DNA from 2 places in the Paenibacillus sp. FSL M8-0228 genome. Region 1 is predicted to be linked to the other one. Evidence: riboswitches for the same ligand, from Rfam matches in the RefSeq annotation. Region 1 holds a riboswitch; the other holds the start of a gene.
What was found. Region 1 has a riboswitch for cobalamin ahead of cobJ (precorrin-3B C(17)-methyltransferase). Riboswitches for the same ligand answer to the same signal wherever they lie in the genome.

Region 2: it holds a riboswitch for cobalamin, as region 1 does, so the genes downstream of both, MKY98_RS07030 (ABC transporter substrate-binding protein) here and cobJ (precorrin-3B C(17)-methyltransferase) in region 1, are expected to answer to the same signal.

Annotation. Positions count from the first base shown of each region.
Region 1 is NZ_JBBOXA010000001.1:5,422,098-5,429,726, forward strand. It holds gene MKY98_RS24520 (precorrin-8X methylmutase) at 1-515, opposite strand, end outside; gene cobK (precorrin-6A reductase) at 684-1,463, opposite strand; gene MKY98_RS24530 (sirohydrochlorin chelatase) at 1,460-2,551, opposite strand; gene cobJ (precorrin-3B C(17)-methyltransferase) at 2,644-4,440, opposite strand; cobalamin riboswitch at 4,752-4,937, opposite strand; gene MKY98_RS24540 (LOG family protein) at 4,995-5,549, opposite strand; gene MKY98_RS24545 (uroporphyrinogen-III synthase) at 5,752-6,603, opposite strand; gene MKY98_RS24550 (GerAB/ArcD/ProY family transporter) at 6,705-7,629, opposite strand, start outside.
Region 2 is NZ_JBBOXA010000001.1:1,534,368-1,541,996, forward strand. It holds gene cobD (threonine-phosphate decarboxylase CobD) at 1-1,039, shown strand, start outside; gene cbiB (adenosylcobinamide-phosphate synthase CbiB) at 1,029-2,000, shown strand; gene MKY98_RS07025 (histidine phosphatase family protein) at 2,050-2,802, shown strand; cobalamin riboswitch at 2,925-3,116, shown strand; gene MKY98_RS07030 (ABC transporter substrate-binding protein) at 3,324-4,331, shown strand; gene MKY98_RS07035 (FecCD family ABC transporter permease) at 4,328-5,374, shown strand; gene MKY98_RS07040 (ABC transporter ATP-binding protein) at 5,371-6,204, shown strand; gene cobT (nicotinate-nucleotide--dimethylbenzimidazole phosphoribosyltransferase) at 6,248-7,318, shown strand; gene cobU (bifunctional adenosylcobinamide kinase/adenosylcobinamide-phosphate guanylyltransferase) at 7,315-7,629, shown strand, end outside.

The DNA.
Region 1 (7,629 bases):
ACGAAGCCTACGGGCATGCCAATCACCAGTCCGGGCTTGGCCGCTCCTTCTTTCACCAGACGAATCAGCTCCAGCAACGCTGTTGGCGCATTACCAATCGCATAGATACCACCTTCGCTCGCCTGAATCGCTTTGCGCATCGAAATAATGGCGCGTGTCGTATTCAGCCTTTTCGCTTCTTCCATGACGTCAGGGTCAGATATGTACACATGCACATCCCCGCCAAATTGACGGATACGATCCTTACTCAGCCCCGCTTGAATCATCTGCACATCTGCCACTACCTGCTGGCCTGCGCGAATAGCTGCAATCCCGGCTTCAATCGCTTTTGGATGAAACACCATGCTGCGGCCCAGCTCAAAATCAGCAGATGCATGAATGACACGCTGTACAACGGGATATTGCTCTGCTGTAAAAGGATGCTCTCCCAATTCTTCTGTGATCATCTCGAAGCTTTTGCCTTCAATCTCCTGCGGCTGTACCGTTAGCGGTTTAAATTCTGTTTTGAAATCCATGGTAGACCACTCCCTTATGGAAAATTAGAAAATAGTTTAGGAAAATGACAATTTATTGCTACTAAATCATGGATACCTCTAAAAAACACCTGTTTTAAGATGACTATATTTTAAATACATGCCAGAAGTCGTTCCTGATGAACTGGACTCGCAGGGGTAAGGCTCAACTCAAATTGAAGTTTTCTCTTTTGCTGTACGCAGTGCGTTGATGACTCCGTCGAAATGATCAAATACTGTGCCAAATTCCACTTCCGGCCTGGAAATCAAAAGTACGTGAATCCCCAGCTCCAATGCAGATTGAACCTTTTCATCCACTGCTCCCGTGCTTCCGCTTTCCTTGGTGACCATCACGGTCGTGCCATAGTGCTTGTACAATGCTTCGTTCATCTCGCGGGAAAAGGGTCCCTGCATGGCAATAATATTTTTTTGCTCCATGCCCAGTTCGCCGCATTTCTCCATATTGTCCAGGCGCGGCAGCATGCGTATAACCAGACGAATCTCCGGGTCTCCGAGTAAATGCTTGGTGAACGTGCCGAGCGTCTTACTGCCCGTCGTAAGCATTACAGAACCTTTGAGTTGCTTCGCTTCTAATGCGGCTTCTTCATAGGAAGACACGATGTGGAGCAACGGATGATTGTCATATACAAGTCCTGTCCGCTCATAGCGAATATAAGGAACCCCGGACTCGCGAGCGGCTGTCATCGCATTCGCATGTGCTTCTTCTGCAAAAGGATGACTGGCATCAACAACCGCCTGTATTCCAAGCTCCCGAATCATTGCAGCCATTTCATCGGCTGTCATTCGGCCTGTACGTACGTCTAGTCCCGCTTCAGACAAGCTGGCTGCCGCGCTTTCGGTTACGACTGAGGTCAATACGTTGAAGCCATTGTCACGGATTTGCAGCGCCAATTCCCGTGCATCGCTCGTTCCGCATAGCATGAATATCATGAGCTCTTCACCTGCCCGCTTCCATTCACTACAGATGGCGTATGTGAATGCTCGTGATGGTGATCATGGTCATCATGGCTGTGAGCATGGACATGCTCATGAGTGTGATCGTGGCTGTGTGTATGGTGATCATGATGGTCGTGCTCATGTGCATGATGGTGGTGGTGATGTTCATGTTCATGTTCATGTTCATGTTCATGATGATGATCGTGGTCATGATCGTGGTCATGATCGTGGTGATGATGGTGGTGCTCCTGCGCCTCCAGGCGGAACTGGCAGTTATCACAATTGGCTGTAACCTTGCCGAACAAACCTTCCTTAGCTCGCTCCAGCACCAGTTCAACCAATTGAGGATGGAAACCAAAATATCCGCCCATCTCCACTTGTAATGCAGGGTGAGCCTCGGCAAATTCCTGGGTCATTTCTCCGATGCGTTTAATCAGCACACCCGTGAACAGAAAATAGGGAAGCACGATAATCTTTTTGGCCCCCAATCGTACACAACGCTCCAATCCATCGGGAAAGGAAGGCTGCGTCACACCGATAAAGCTGCTCTCTACCCATGTATAAGAAAGCTTCTCCCACAGCATACGGGTGATTTTGAAAAAGTCACTGTTCGCATCTGGATCGCTACTTCCGCGTCCTAATACAAGTACCGCCGTTTCCTCGTCAGATACTTCGACAGATGCCTCTACAGCGCTATTCATCCCCGCTGGAACTGCAACCGGCCGGGCCTCTTTCAAGCGACTTTGCAGAATGCTGACGATTTTCTCGTGAACACCAATCGGACGTCCGTATACAAATTCCACCTGCGGATATTTCGCCTTTGCCCGGTCAATAGCCATCGGAATATCAATTTTGGCATGTACCGCTGCGAACAAGATAATCGGAATAAGAACGACACGCGTCGCCCCTTTCTCCACACAAGTTTGCATCCCATCAGCAATGCTGGGACGTGCCAGCTCCAAGAAACAGGTTTCCACGCACATATCCGGTACCCGATCTGCCACTGCCTGTGTAAATTCCAGCAGTTCCTGGTTCCCCTCCGGGTCCCGACTTCCATGTCCAACCAACAATATTGCATCCACTGCTGTTGTTTCCTCCTCTTGAATAGGGATAGCCTGCATGACGCCCTATTTTATATATATGCTTGTATCCCGTTCATCAGGCCTTCAGTCCATTAATCACCACAAACCGCATTCACTTCTACCGTTACTGGTGCATCTTCATGCCGGAACCCCGCAACGACACCTACACGCTTAAAAAATTTATGAAAGCGCTCATTCGGATGCCCTTTTTCCTTATATTCAGCGATGACATGCTTCACGATGTCCGTAATCTGATCACCCGGAATTCCTTCCGCTACAGGCTGAGCGGCATGAGCATTGCGGCCGAATTTTTTGCCACCGAGGAAGAGATCGTACCCACCCTTGCGATAGACGATTCCGATATCCTCCAGTACGGCTCCATAGCAGGCCATACCGCATCCGTTCAAAGCAATGCTCGTTTCCTTGGGTGCCTGTAATCCGCCAAGTACAACCTGTAAATGCTCAGCCACAGGCACAGCGTCATCCTTCTCCATATTGCAGAAGTCGCACGCCTTTACCTTAAACACATCGCCAATCGGCATGACAATGAATCGTTCATCCCGCAGCCGCCCGACCAGTTCCTCGGGGTCTGCACACGGCACGCGCAGCACGATCTGATGATCCGGCGTGTATTCCAGCTCGCCATCATCACCCGCTACCTCGGCGAGCAGCGCCATCTGACGAGCGGTGAACTTCTTGTTTCCCACACCCGGGGAAACGCCCACCTCAAATAGCGCAGGCTTGCCAAAGCCGCCTGTCGCCATCCCGGCCGCGGCCCCTGCTCCGGCCACCGCCGACGTTCCGGCGGTGCTCTTGGCGGTAGGCGCTTGCCCGCTCCAGCGAGCGTTGGCTTCGCCAGGCAGCTTGCCGCCGACAGCGAGGCGGCTTAGCGCCTCTGCCGCCAGCGATGCCGGGGCCGTGCCGGTTTGCACAGCAGTTGTTGCCTGCACAGCAGCCATCGCTTGCGGGCGTGCCTGCGTCGCAACCGCAGCGCCGCTCGCGGAGGGTCCAGCGGGCGTAGTCGGGGCTGCTCCTGCCTGCGGTGTACCCTCTTGCGCTCCCAGCGACCACGGCTCCGCTTCCGTGCGGAGACGCTGATGCGGCTTGAGCGCCTGCTCGGTCGCATCCAGCGTGTATTTGCGCTGATATCCGCGCGGAGTCACGATCAAGCCGTCATACACCGTCGTCGAGGAATTGCCGATGATTACAGTCGTCAGCATCCCGATGTCGTGGTTCAGCATATCTTCCAGCGTCGTTACAATAACTTGCTGACGTTCACGATAAGCACTCTTCACCAGCCCAACCGGAGTTTGCGGATCGCGGTAACGCAGCAAAATGGACTGCGTCTCCACAATCTGGCGGGTACGCCGGCCACTGCGCGGATTATATAATGCAATCACAAAATCGGCCGAAGCCGCTGCTTCTACGCGCTTCACAATCGTTTCCCATGGGGTCAGATGATCACTCAGACTAATTGTGCACGCATCATGCATCACTGGCGCCCCCAACAGTGAAGCACAGGACTGAATAGCCGAGATCCCCGGCACGACTTCTACTTCAACTCCGTCCTCGCGTCGCCAGCCTTTTTGCATCAGCACTTCGTACACCAGCCCTGCCATACCATAGACTCCCGCATCTCCACTGGAAATGACAGCTACCTTCTTGCCCATCTCTGCTTGGCGAACCGCCTCCTGCGCACGGCTCACTTCCTCTGTCATCCCTGTGCGTACAATCTCCTGTCCGTTCAACAGCGGACGGATCAAATCAACGTAGGTATTGTAGCCGATAATGACCTCACTTTCGGCCAGCGCATCCAGCGCCCGTTTTGTGATATGTTCCATATCTCCTGGTCCAAATCCAATCACCAACAATTTTCCTAATGGGCTCATCGAGCTCCTCCTATTCATCCTTTTCAGGGCAGCTATGCTATCTATTCCAATGATTTTTGGACATCCTGTAACTCAAAAAAGCCCCATCCTACCCGGATGGGGCTTCTATGTACGTATCTCTCATCAGACGAACAAACAGCGTAAGAAGACACGATTTGTCTTCCTCCAGCCTGCCGTTGTTTTCCATCTGTCTGTTTACGCTTCAAACGCTGCTGCACGTTCATATCCACGCAAACCTCTAGCCAACATGGAAAAAGCAACGTGTGCCTGATTTCCTGATTTCGTACACCCATCCTCTCCGCGAAGGTTAACGGTGCATACAGATCAAGGTAGGTCTCCTGGCTTGGCATCAACGGATTCTTTCGTCTTCCCCATTTTTCACGAGTGACCAATTAAAAAAATCCTCTTCCTTACAGTGGCGGGACCGCTCGGGATTTGCACCCGATTCCCTGTTACCCTTTGCTCAACCGCAAAGGCACCTTGTCTGTCCGCTATTTGATTATGGGTCTTATCATAACCTTGCCTCAATCAGTTGTGCAAGCACGAAAAAAGCTTTATTTCAAGTTCTGTGCTTTATTTTTTAACATACGTAGCAATTCGTCCGGGTCTGCGGAGATGCTCAGTAGCGCTGGATGCTCACTCCCGGTAAACCCCTCTTGCACACTATGACGCACCATTTCTACTAACGGGTCAAAATATCCATTCACATTCAGCAGCCCAATGGGCTTGCGATGAATGCCGATTTGCGCCCAGCATAGTACCTCGAACAGCTCTTCAAAGGTTCCCAAACCACCCGGAAGGGCAATAAAAGCATCGGCCATCTCGCTCATTGCCGCTTTACGCTCATGCATGCTTGCTACCTCAATAAATTCGGTAACTCCCCGATGAATGATCTCTGCATCAAATAACAGGGTGGGCATAATGCCCGTGACCTGACCGTCACCCGCCAGCATTCCATCTGCCACCTCTCCCATTAGCCCCCTGCTAGAGCCGCCATAGATCAGACGGATATGATGGCGAGCCATGGCTTCTCCCAGTTTGCCTGCTGCCTCAACATATACCGATGAATGTCCAGGTCTGGACCCGGCAAATACGCAAATAGAATTCATTAACGTCTCAGCTCCTGTCCTAAGTAGCATCGAAACTTATTCATTATATTAGATAAACATTTTCGCTATAACAAAAATCTTTGTCGATGCATGTCCAACAAAAAAAGATAAAGACCTCGTAGGCCCTTATCTTTATTTTACTCTGTATCCCGAAATATAAGTTCATTTTTTAGCATACTGCATTTATAATTTTGATCTCATTTCAATGACCATTCACGATCTTCAGACCACAGCCATGCACCGAATCGTTATGTTCAAAATATTTGCCCAGCTCCACCATCATCGCGCCCATGCGCTCTTCGGTTGGAAACACGACTCGATCAATCCCTTCTTCCACAATGGACTGTGCAGTCACCTTCCCTACGGATACAGCAATCACATCCTCACGAAAAGCTTCCAGTAAATCCTCAATTCGATTTTGCTCTCTGGCATATTGGGCCAAAAATCGAATTTGCGGACCACTCGTGAATGTAACGGCATCAACATTACGATGGATAACATCCTCCAGTAACGCCTGCAATTTTGCTTCCTCGGGTGGGATATGCTTATAAGGAAGTACCTGGCGGGTCACTGCCCCCTGCTCGTCCAGCCATTTTACCAACCGTGGGGCTGGATCGCCATGCAGCTGCAACAGCACTTCCTTCCCCTTCAGATCGTATGGGGCGAAAGCTCCTGTCAATCCGATCAAACTTCCGTCCTCGTCTCGTACTGCTGGCGTAAAGCCACGCTTTTTGAGTCCATTGACCGTCTTGTAGCCCCGCGCTGCAATGTTGGAAGATTGCAGCAACTCTATAATCTGCTCAGCCACACCCATATCCTCTGCCATATCGAACAGGGCATCCAGCCCCATGCCTGTCGTGAAGATGTACCAGTCCGGAGGGTTCTTTACCCACGATACAACAGCGTTGCGCAGCTCGATATCATCTAGAAAAACAGTGCCCTGGGCCGGACGATGTACTGGCTCCCCTCCCATCTTCACAACTAGCAGCGCCATTTCGTCTGCTTTACGGGGACCAGCAAGAGCGACTCTCTTACCTGCCATGCGTTGTGCCATTCTGTTTCCTCCCTAGTAGAAGTCGTATTTCTTTCTACCAAGTATACAATCAGAGGGGTAAAAGACAAATAAGAATTACTTTTTCGATGAATACAGGAATCTTATAAGTGGGTGTGTCCTGTTCTATCTCCCTGCCGGCTTTCTAGCTGACTACTGCTATCCCGCTCTCCGTTAGATGCCTTATCATCTCCGCCTTTCCCTTTAGATTTGGGTCGGAGCAACATCCATAGTACCAAGGGCATAAGTACAAAAAAAATGATCATCACCGCGGTCCACTCCCGGCTGAAATCAAAAACTTGCACGATGTTGGAGAACAGCATAAACGAACAGACATAACCTAACAAACCTACGGGCCAAACCATCAGACTCCCCCAGGCATGGGAGAACATACGCTTTACCGCCAAACTGGTAACGTACAGATCAATTCCGATCTTCGTAAGAAAGGTGGGTACGGTCAGTGCTGCCACGAACAAGTCGAACCGATCCAGAAAGTCCGTTAGCTGCAATTGACGCACCAGTTCATACGATGGATAGAACAGCCGTGACAAGATAGGAACACCAATAACCAACTCCGACTGCAACACCAGCATGATCAGAAAAGCGGTTCCGAGCAAATGCCCATACCACGCACTACGTCCATTATAACTCTTTCCAGAAATAACAAAGGGAACCATCAGGATATCGGCCATATATCCCAGCATGCGCCAGCTGCCCTTGATCACTCCCTCTACCTCTGGATGTAAGTAGGGTCTAAGCATCGAAAAATCCATATTACGCCCAAAAAAAAGCGGCATGGTCAACAGCGTCAAAATCAACATCGGCAAAAAAATCTCGGCCATATTCACGATGGTGCTTATTCCGCCTTTGGCCATAAATACCAGAGTTAACAGCACAATAAGAGAAGTGACCACAATCGGAGTCAGCGGCAAAAGCACAACCTCCACTAAATCTGTGATAATTCTCAAATCCCGTGCAAAAATGATCAGGAATAAAATAAGGTAGACTGCAAGCAGCATACGTCCCAGC
Region 2 (7,629 bases), 3.9 Mb from region 1:
TGCTGATTTTGTAGATTTTAGTGCAAATATTAATCCGCTTGGTCCACCGCCTGAGGTGCTTGAGGCGCTGCAACACTCATTTGACACTGTGATTCGCTATCCAGACCCTGGGCATCGGAATTTTAAAAATATGCTCGCACGGCGACTGCATGTTCCACCGGAGTCGTTAAGTATCGGAAACGGAGCGGCTGAGAGCATGGCGCTCTTGTTATTGGGACTAGCTCCTAAGCGTGTGGGTACAGTGGAGCCGTGTTTTTCGGAATATGCCGAGCTGGCTGGCAAATTCGGAGCCGAGGTCAACCGGGTGTATGGGAAGGCCTCGCTTCAATGGAAGGCGGACGTGGAGGACATCCTTCAGCTCATGGAGCAGGTAGATGTTTTGTTCCTCGGGCAGCCGAATAATCCAAACGGTGTGCAGTATGGTGAGCAAGAGCTGTGCGAGCTGGCAGAGGCGGCTGGCACAACGGGGACCGTGCTGGTGGTGGATGAAGCATTCATTGATTTTATTCCGCTGGAACGGCGAATCTCACTGCTGCCTGTGCTGGATCGCTATCCTCATGTGATTTTGATCCGGTCAATGACCAAATTTTATGCCATTCCTGGCCTACGATTGGGTTGTGCGATTGCTCATCCGGACTATATCCGGCGAATGACGGCCAAACAGGTGACCTGGAGTGTGAATGGATTGGCGTTGCTGGCTGGCGAGGCGTGTTTGAGAAGTGGGCAAGCATATGAGCACCAAACACAGGAGCTGATTGCTGCGGAGCGCAACCGTCTGTTAACCGCCTTGGCGGAATGGGGCTGCGGTGTCGTTCCCGGTGAAGCCAATTACGTGCTGGCAAGGGCGCCGGGTACGTGGAGTGCATCGGCTATTCAGCAGGCGCTTGGACAACGCGGAGTTCTTATACGTAGCTGTGCTATGTATCCGGGACTGACGACGAGCCATTTTCGGATTGCGGTCAAGGATGCAGAAGCCAACGACAGGCTGCTATCTGTATTGGGTGAAGTGCTGGAGGAGGAACAGCGGCGTGACAGTTAGCTTGATTATCCTGGCAGCCTACCTTTTGGACAGGATGATCGGTGATCCGAGGTGGTTGCCGCATCCAGTCATCGGTATGGGACATGCCATTTCGGCATTGGAAAAATTGATTCGCCGCCAGGTCCGAAGTGACCGGGGGCTGAAACGTGCGGGTATACTGCTTCCACTCATTGTGGCGGGAGGCTCCTTTGCGCTCGCCTGGGCGCTGTTGCAATTGCTTGCCTGGATTCATCCGTGGTTATCTGTCGGCGCAGAAATAGTGCTGATTGCGACCACGATTGCTTCCAAAGGACTAAAGGATGCAGGAATGGCAGTCTACCGAGCGTTGCAGGCGGATGACCTGGCTGCGGCACGGCGGGAGCTGGGCATGATAGTCGGGCGGGATACGCAGCAACTTGATGAGCCTGAGATTGTACGCGGTACGGTTGAAACGGTCGCTGAAAATATCGTGGACGCGATTATTTCCCCGCTTTTTTATGCCTTGATCGGGGGAGCACCCTTGGCGCTGGCTTATCGTGCTGTGAATACGCTCGATTCCATGGTTGGCTACAAAAATGAAAAGTATCTGCATTTAGGCTGGGCTTCAGCACGTCTAGATGATGTGGCTAACTACATTCCAGCACGCCTGACAGCGGCAATGCTTGTGATAGCGGCGTGGATGTACAAACGAGATGCTGCAAGAAGCTGGCGCACAGTCAAGCGAGACGCTCGTCTGCACCCAAGTCCGAACAGTGGCTTCCCGGAATCGGCTGTTGCTGGTGCATTGGGGATTCGTCTTGGAGGATATAATGTGTATCATGGCGTGCGCTCCTTTCGTGCATACATGGGGGATTGGATACGACCGCTAGAGTCGAAAGATATACGGCATACGATCCAGCTGATGTTCGCCGTGTCCAGTATGTTTGTAGGATTGTGTTTGTTAGGAGCCGCAGGTTGTTTTGCCTTGGGATGGGTGCGGTGAGGGTGAGGAGTGACACACTGAATAATGATCGAGCAGGAAGTGACATTTCTTGAAACAAGATATAGCAGCAAAAAGGACAGTAGAATACGCACAAAGACCGAACTCACAGGAGGATAAGGTGCCGTATGATGCTAAAGAAGATCTGCATTGGGATATGGAGCTCGTGTTAGTTCGTCACGGCACAACCTTATGGAACAAGGAACGTCGATATCTGGGACACTCCGACTTAGGTTTGCTACCGGGGGCAGAGCAGGAATTAAAGCCTTTGCAGGAAAAATTGCAAGGTCAGTCCTTTGCTCGAATCTATTGCAGCGACTTAATGCGATGTCGCCAGACCTTGCAGATCATTGTGCCGGAATCAGAGTTGACGTCTGGGCGTTCCCTATCTACTATGCCTCCTATGATGGAACCATGTCTGCGAGAGCTTCATTTTGGCGAGTGGGATGGAAAAACGTATGACATGCTCAAGGATGTGTCGTTGTATCGGGCTTGGATTGATGAGCCGCAACGGATCACCCCACCTGGTGGAGAGTCTTGGACAGATTTTGTAAATCGTCTGCGCAAATTTCTTGACTCTCTGTATGAATGGCGTGTTGCTATGGAAGTTCAACCCATGGATTTGACTGCTACGTCGCCCTCTGTTTTGGTCGTTACGCATGGTGGCGTAATTCGTCAGCTAGCTTGCATGCTGATACCGGGCCATGATTTTTGGAGTCTGAATCCGAAGCCGGGAGAAGCATTAAGGATTCAATTGAGGCTGGCAGGACCGCACAATTACATAGCGGAAATGCTTCCTCATTAGGTTAGACACCAGCGGATAAAGAGGCTGTTTGGGTTGTAAGCCGCCTCATTTTAACCTATAATCATCAAGTAAAAGAACGGCTTGACTACCACTACATCAAATATCCAGCAGACGAGGTCGGCGCAGCGTGATGAAACTATGGTTTCCCTCCCTGCGCTGTTAAAAGGGAAGTCGGTGTGAATCCGGCGCGGTCCCGCCACTGTAAATGGAAACATGCCCGTTAGTCCTCTTTATATGTTACTAAGCATATGAAAGAATTTCAGGACATGTATTTTACCATAAGTCAGGATACCTGCCCGTCCGCCTGTCACCATAATCCTTCGAGGAAAGGATGACGTGTTCGCAGTGACTGTCCATGCGGAAAGAAGCTGCCGCCTGCGCACGATCTGCGCTAACGTGACCCCTGTGTCCTGATATGAGGATGCGGGGGTTTTTGATAGGAAAAGAAGGCTAGATTTAGAAGATATCTGATGATGTTCAAGTAACGCTCTTAACGATTTATTTATGAAGGGGTGCAAATCATGGCAGGAAAAAAAATAAAGGTGTGGACAACAGGTCTATTGGCTCTGATTTTGGCAGTTGTGCTGAGTGCATGTGGCGCTAATGGAAAAAATGCAGAAAATAAAGAGGGTCAGGCTTCTTCACAGCAGCCGGGACAGGCAGTAAACGCACAAGAGCCTCCGGGCAAAACGGTTTACCCGCTCACAGTTAAAGATGCAACAGGACAGGAATTTACATTCAAAAAAGCGCCGGATAAAATCGTTTCCGTCTCCCCGGCAGAAACCGAGGCGTTGTTCGCCATTGGGCTGGATAAGGAAATTGTCGGCGTCTCCGACTACTCTGATTACCCGGAAGCAGCTACGAAAAAGCCTAAAGTGGGCGGTATTATGAAACCGAACGAAGAGGCGATCATTGCTGCGAACCCGGAAGTCGTTTTTGCAGGGATATCACTTAGTGAACAGGCTACGACCAAGCTGCGCGACATGGGAATTATGATTTTTAAAACGGAACCGAAGACAGTGGAAGATGTCATGGCTAACATCGAATTGTATGGGAAAATCACCGATCATCAGAGAGAAGCAAGAGCGGTGACTGACAAGATGAGAGCAGATGTAGCAGAAGTAAAAGAAGGAATTAAAAATATCGGTAAAGGGCAGAAGCTGCGGGTATACGTCGAGTTTTCACCAGGCTGGACAGTGGGTAAAGGCGAGTTTATGGACGAGCTGATTACGTTGGCGGGCGGCGAAAATGTAGGTGCCACGCAGAAGGGGTGGTACCAAATCAGTGAGGAAAATATTATTGCTGCGAACCCTGACGTGATTTTGTACAGCAAAAGTGTCAAGGACGACAAAACGGGCCAGACGCTCGGTGATATCATTAAAGCTCGCAGTGGATGGGATCAAATATCGGCTGTTCGCCACAACCGGGTGTTTGCCGTGGATGATAATTTGATCAGTCGTCCGGGTCCACGCGTAACGGAAGGTCTCAAGGAAGTGGCCAAGGGCGTGTATCCTGAAATTTTCAAATGAACCGTAAACTGATCGGCTTTGGAGGGACAGGTCTTGTCCTGCTGTTGCTGACGCTGCTGCTCTGTCTTGGCATCGGCTCGGCCAAGCTTCCGGTCAGCCAAATCACGGGCATTCTGGTTAACCACCTACCGTGGTTAGGCGATACGTTTACACCGGATTGGAATACATCCTCAGAGCAGATTATTTTGAAGGTCAGATTGCCACGAGTGTTACTGGGAATGTTGGTAGGAGCAGCGCTGGCGCTGGCGGGAGCCGGATTTCAGGGTGTGCTGCGTAATCCTTTGGCTGATCCGTATACACTGGGGGTATCCTCGGGGGCTTCGGTAGGAGCGGCAGTACTGATTTATTGGGGCCTTCAATTTTCATTTGTTGGCATATGGACGCTGCCGCTAGTGGCATTTACGACCGGAATGCTTACGCTGTGGATGGTGCTGACGTTGGCACGGGAAGGTGGGAAAATTCCGACACAAAGTCTCATTTTGTCGGGTGTGGTGATGCAATCCTTTCTGGGAGCGGTTGTTTCCTTTCTGACAGCCATGTCGAAGGAGACGGTCAATGAAATATTGTACTGGACGATGGGAAGTCTTAGTCTGCGCGGTTGGTCATATACAGGAATCCTTTTACCTTATGTGGTCATAGGGCTGGTATTTCTATGGAACCGGGCACGTGTGCTGAATATTTTGGCTTTGGGTGAACGTCAGGCGGCGCACATGGGAGTTCATGTAGATGCGACGAAGCTATCTGTTCTGATTATTTCCACGCTGCTGACAGCAGCCGCTGTCTCGGTGTGTGGCGTGATTGGCTTTGTTGGACTCGTTGTACCGCATATCATTCGTCTGGTGACAGGTCCTGATTACCGTATGATTGTTCCATTATCTGCGCTCGGCGGAGCTGTTTTTATGGCTTGGGCAGATACGGCGGCTCGCACATTGTTAGCCCCCACAGAAATTCCTCTGGGCGTGATGACGGCCTTTGTTGGGGCACCGTTCTTCGCATATCTCCTGTACCGAAACAAGAAGCTGCGCAGGGGAGGACTGCTGTGACAGAACAAAGTGAATCACAGAAGGTGCGTGATCGGGCATTAGAGGTAGTGGGTCTGACACGTGCCTATGGAGAGTTCCATGCTTTAAAAAATATAAGCTGGAGCGTCGACGAAGGAACTTGGTGGGGGATTATTGGTCCGAACGGCAGTGGAAAATCGACCTTGTTGCATTTGCTTTCCGGTGTAGATCAGCCAACTTCGGGAAACGTTCATATCTATGGCAAAAAGGTCGGTAGCTACAGCAGGAAAGAGCTTTCCCGACTCATAGCCGTACTCCAACAGGAAGGGCTTCCTCCCGTGGGATACACCGTCAGGGAAGTCGTAGAAATGGGACGTTTTCCCCATCAGGACTGGCTAGGCAGGGAAAAGGGTGTTGATGTGGAGGCGATCGCGGATCGCGTGCTGGAGCGATTGGGTCTTACCACGCTGGCGGACAGAGCATTAGACCGTTTGAGTGGGGGACAGCGACAGCGTGTAGCTTTGGCAAAAGTAATGGTGCAGGAGCCACGAATATTGCTGCTGGACGAGCCTACGACCTATCTGGACTTGCGCTATCAGCTTGAATTTATGGAACTGCTGGCAGATTGGCGCCAAGAAACGGGTGTGACGATCATTGCGGTCTTGCATGATCTTAACTTGACAGCCCAATTTTGCGAAGATTTGCTTGTACTCAAGGATGGAATGGTTGAAGGATTGGGAGCTTCATCGAAGTTATTAACTGAGGATCGGATTCGACGAGTATACGGTGTTGAGCCTGTGATGCTTCCGCATCCTGATAGCGGTGTGCCGCAGCTCTTGCTGCGCAGGAGCGCTTCGGATACAGCAGATTAAATAAACGATGAAACACACTTAAAAAGAGCAGGGAGTGGAAGGTATGAACGACAAGCTGCGTCAGCTGATCGATAGCATTGCCCAGCCGGATGGGGTGGCGGCCTCGGCAGCTTCAGCCCATTTGGACCAATTAACAAAGCCACCGGGAAGTCTTGGAAAGTTGGAAAGTGTGGTCATTCAGCTAGCAGGAATTACAGGAGTGGATAAGCCTGAATTCGATCGTAAAACGGTTATGGTCATGGCTGCGGATCACGGGGTGTGTGAAGAGGGAGTCAGTGCCTTTCCGGCTGAGGTTACACAGCAAATGCTGTATAACATGCTGTCAGGTGGCGCAGCAATTAATGTGCTGGCACGCCATGCGGGCGCAGATGTCAAGGTGGTAGATGTTGGCGTGAATGCGGATGTCGCTCACGCGAATCTGGTGGACCGAAAGGTACGCATGGGTACTTCGAATATAGCTAAAGGGCCAGCGATGCTGCGTACGGAAGCGGAACAGGCGATTTTGGCCGGAGCTGGAGCTGTAATAGAAGCGGTCAAAGGTGGCACACGGCTATTCGTTACTGGAGAGCTGGGCATCGGGAATACCACAGCCAGCGCTGCGGTCGTATGTGCTCTTACCGGGCTAGAGCCGGAAGTTATCGTAGGCCGGGGAACGGGTGTAAATATGGCTGGGCTTACCCGCAAAATAGCGGTTGTCTGCCGCGCATTGGACGTGAACCAGCCAGATGCAAATGATGCGCTCGACGTGCTCACTAAGGTCGGCGGTCTGGAGATTGCCGCCTTGGCAGGAGTTATCCTCGGCGCAGCCGCACATCGCTGTCCAGTCGTGTTGGACGGCTTTATTTCCGGCGCAGCTGCCCTCGCAGCGCGTGCACTTGCGCCTGCAAGCGCTGCGTACATGCTCGCTTCGCACGCCTCGGACGAGCGCGGGCACGCGGCGGTGCTCCGCGAGCTCAAGCTGGAGCCCATGCTTCATTTGGACATGCGGCTCGGGGAGGGCACAGGTGGTGCGCTTAGCTTGCACCTGATTGATGCGGCGTGCCGCATTATGCGCGAAATGGCGACCTTTGCCGATGCAGGCGTATCGGACGGTCAGGGAGCCGCGCAGCGATGAAAGCGCTCGTGACCGGCGGGGCACGCAGCGGGAAAAGCGGCTTTGCCGAGCGATTATGCATGTCGCGCGCGCCTGGCGCATGCTACATTGCAACGGCGCAGGCCTACGACATGGAGATGAAGGAGCGCATCGCCCTTCATCGGGTCCAGCGCGAGTCTGCCGGGTACGACTGGCAGACGCTGGAGGAAGCGCAGGCGCTGCCGGAGCTGCTGCGACGGCTTGGCGGCGATCAAGCGTCGCAGCCATCACCCGCGCCTATGGTGTTAGTCGACTGCCTGACCCTGTGGCTGTCGAACGTGCTGCTGGCCGCA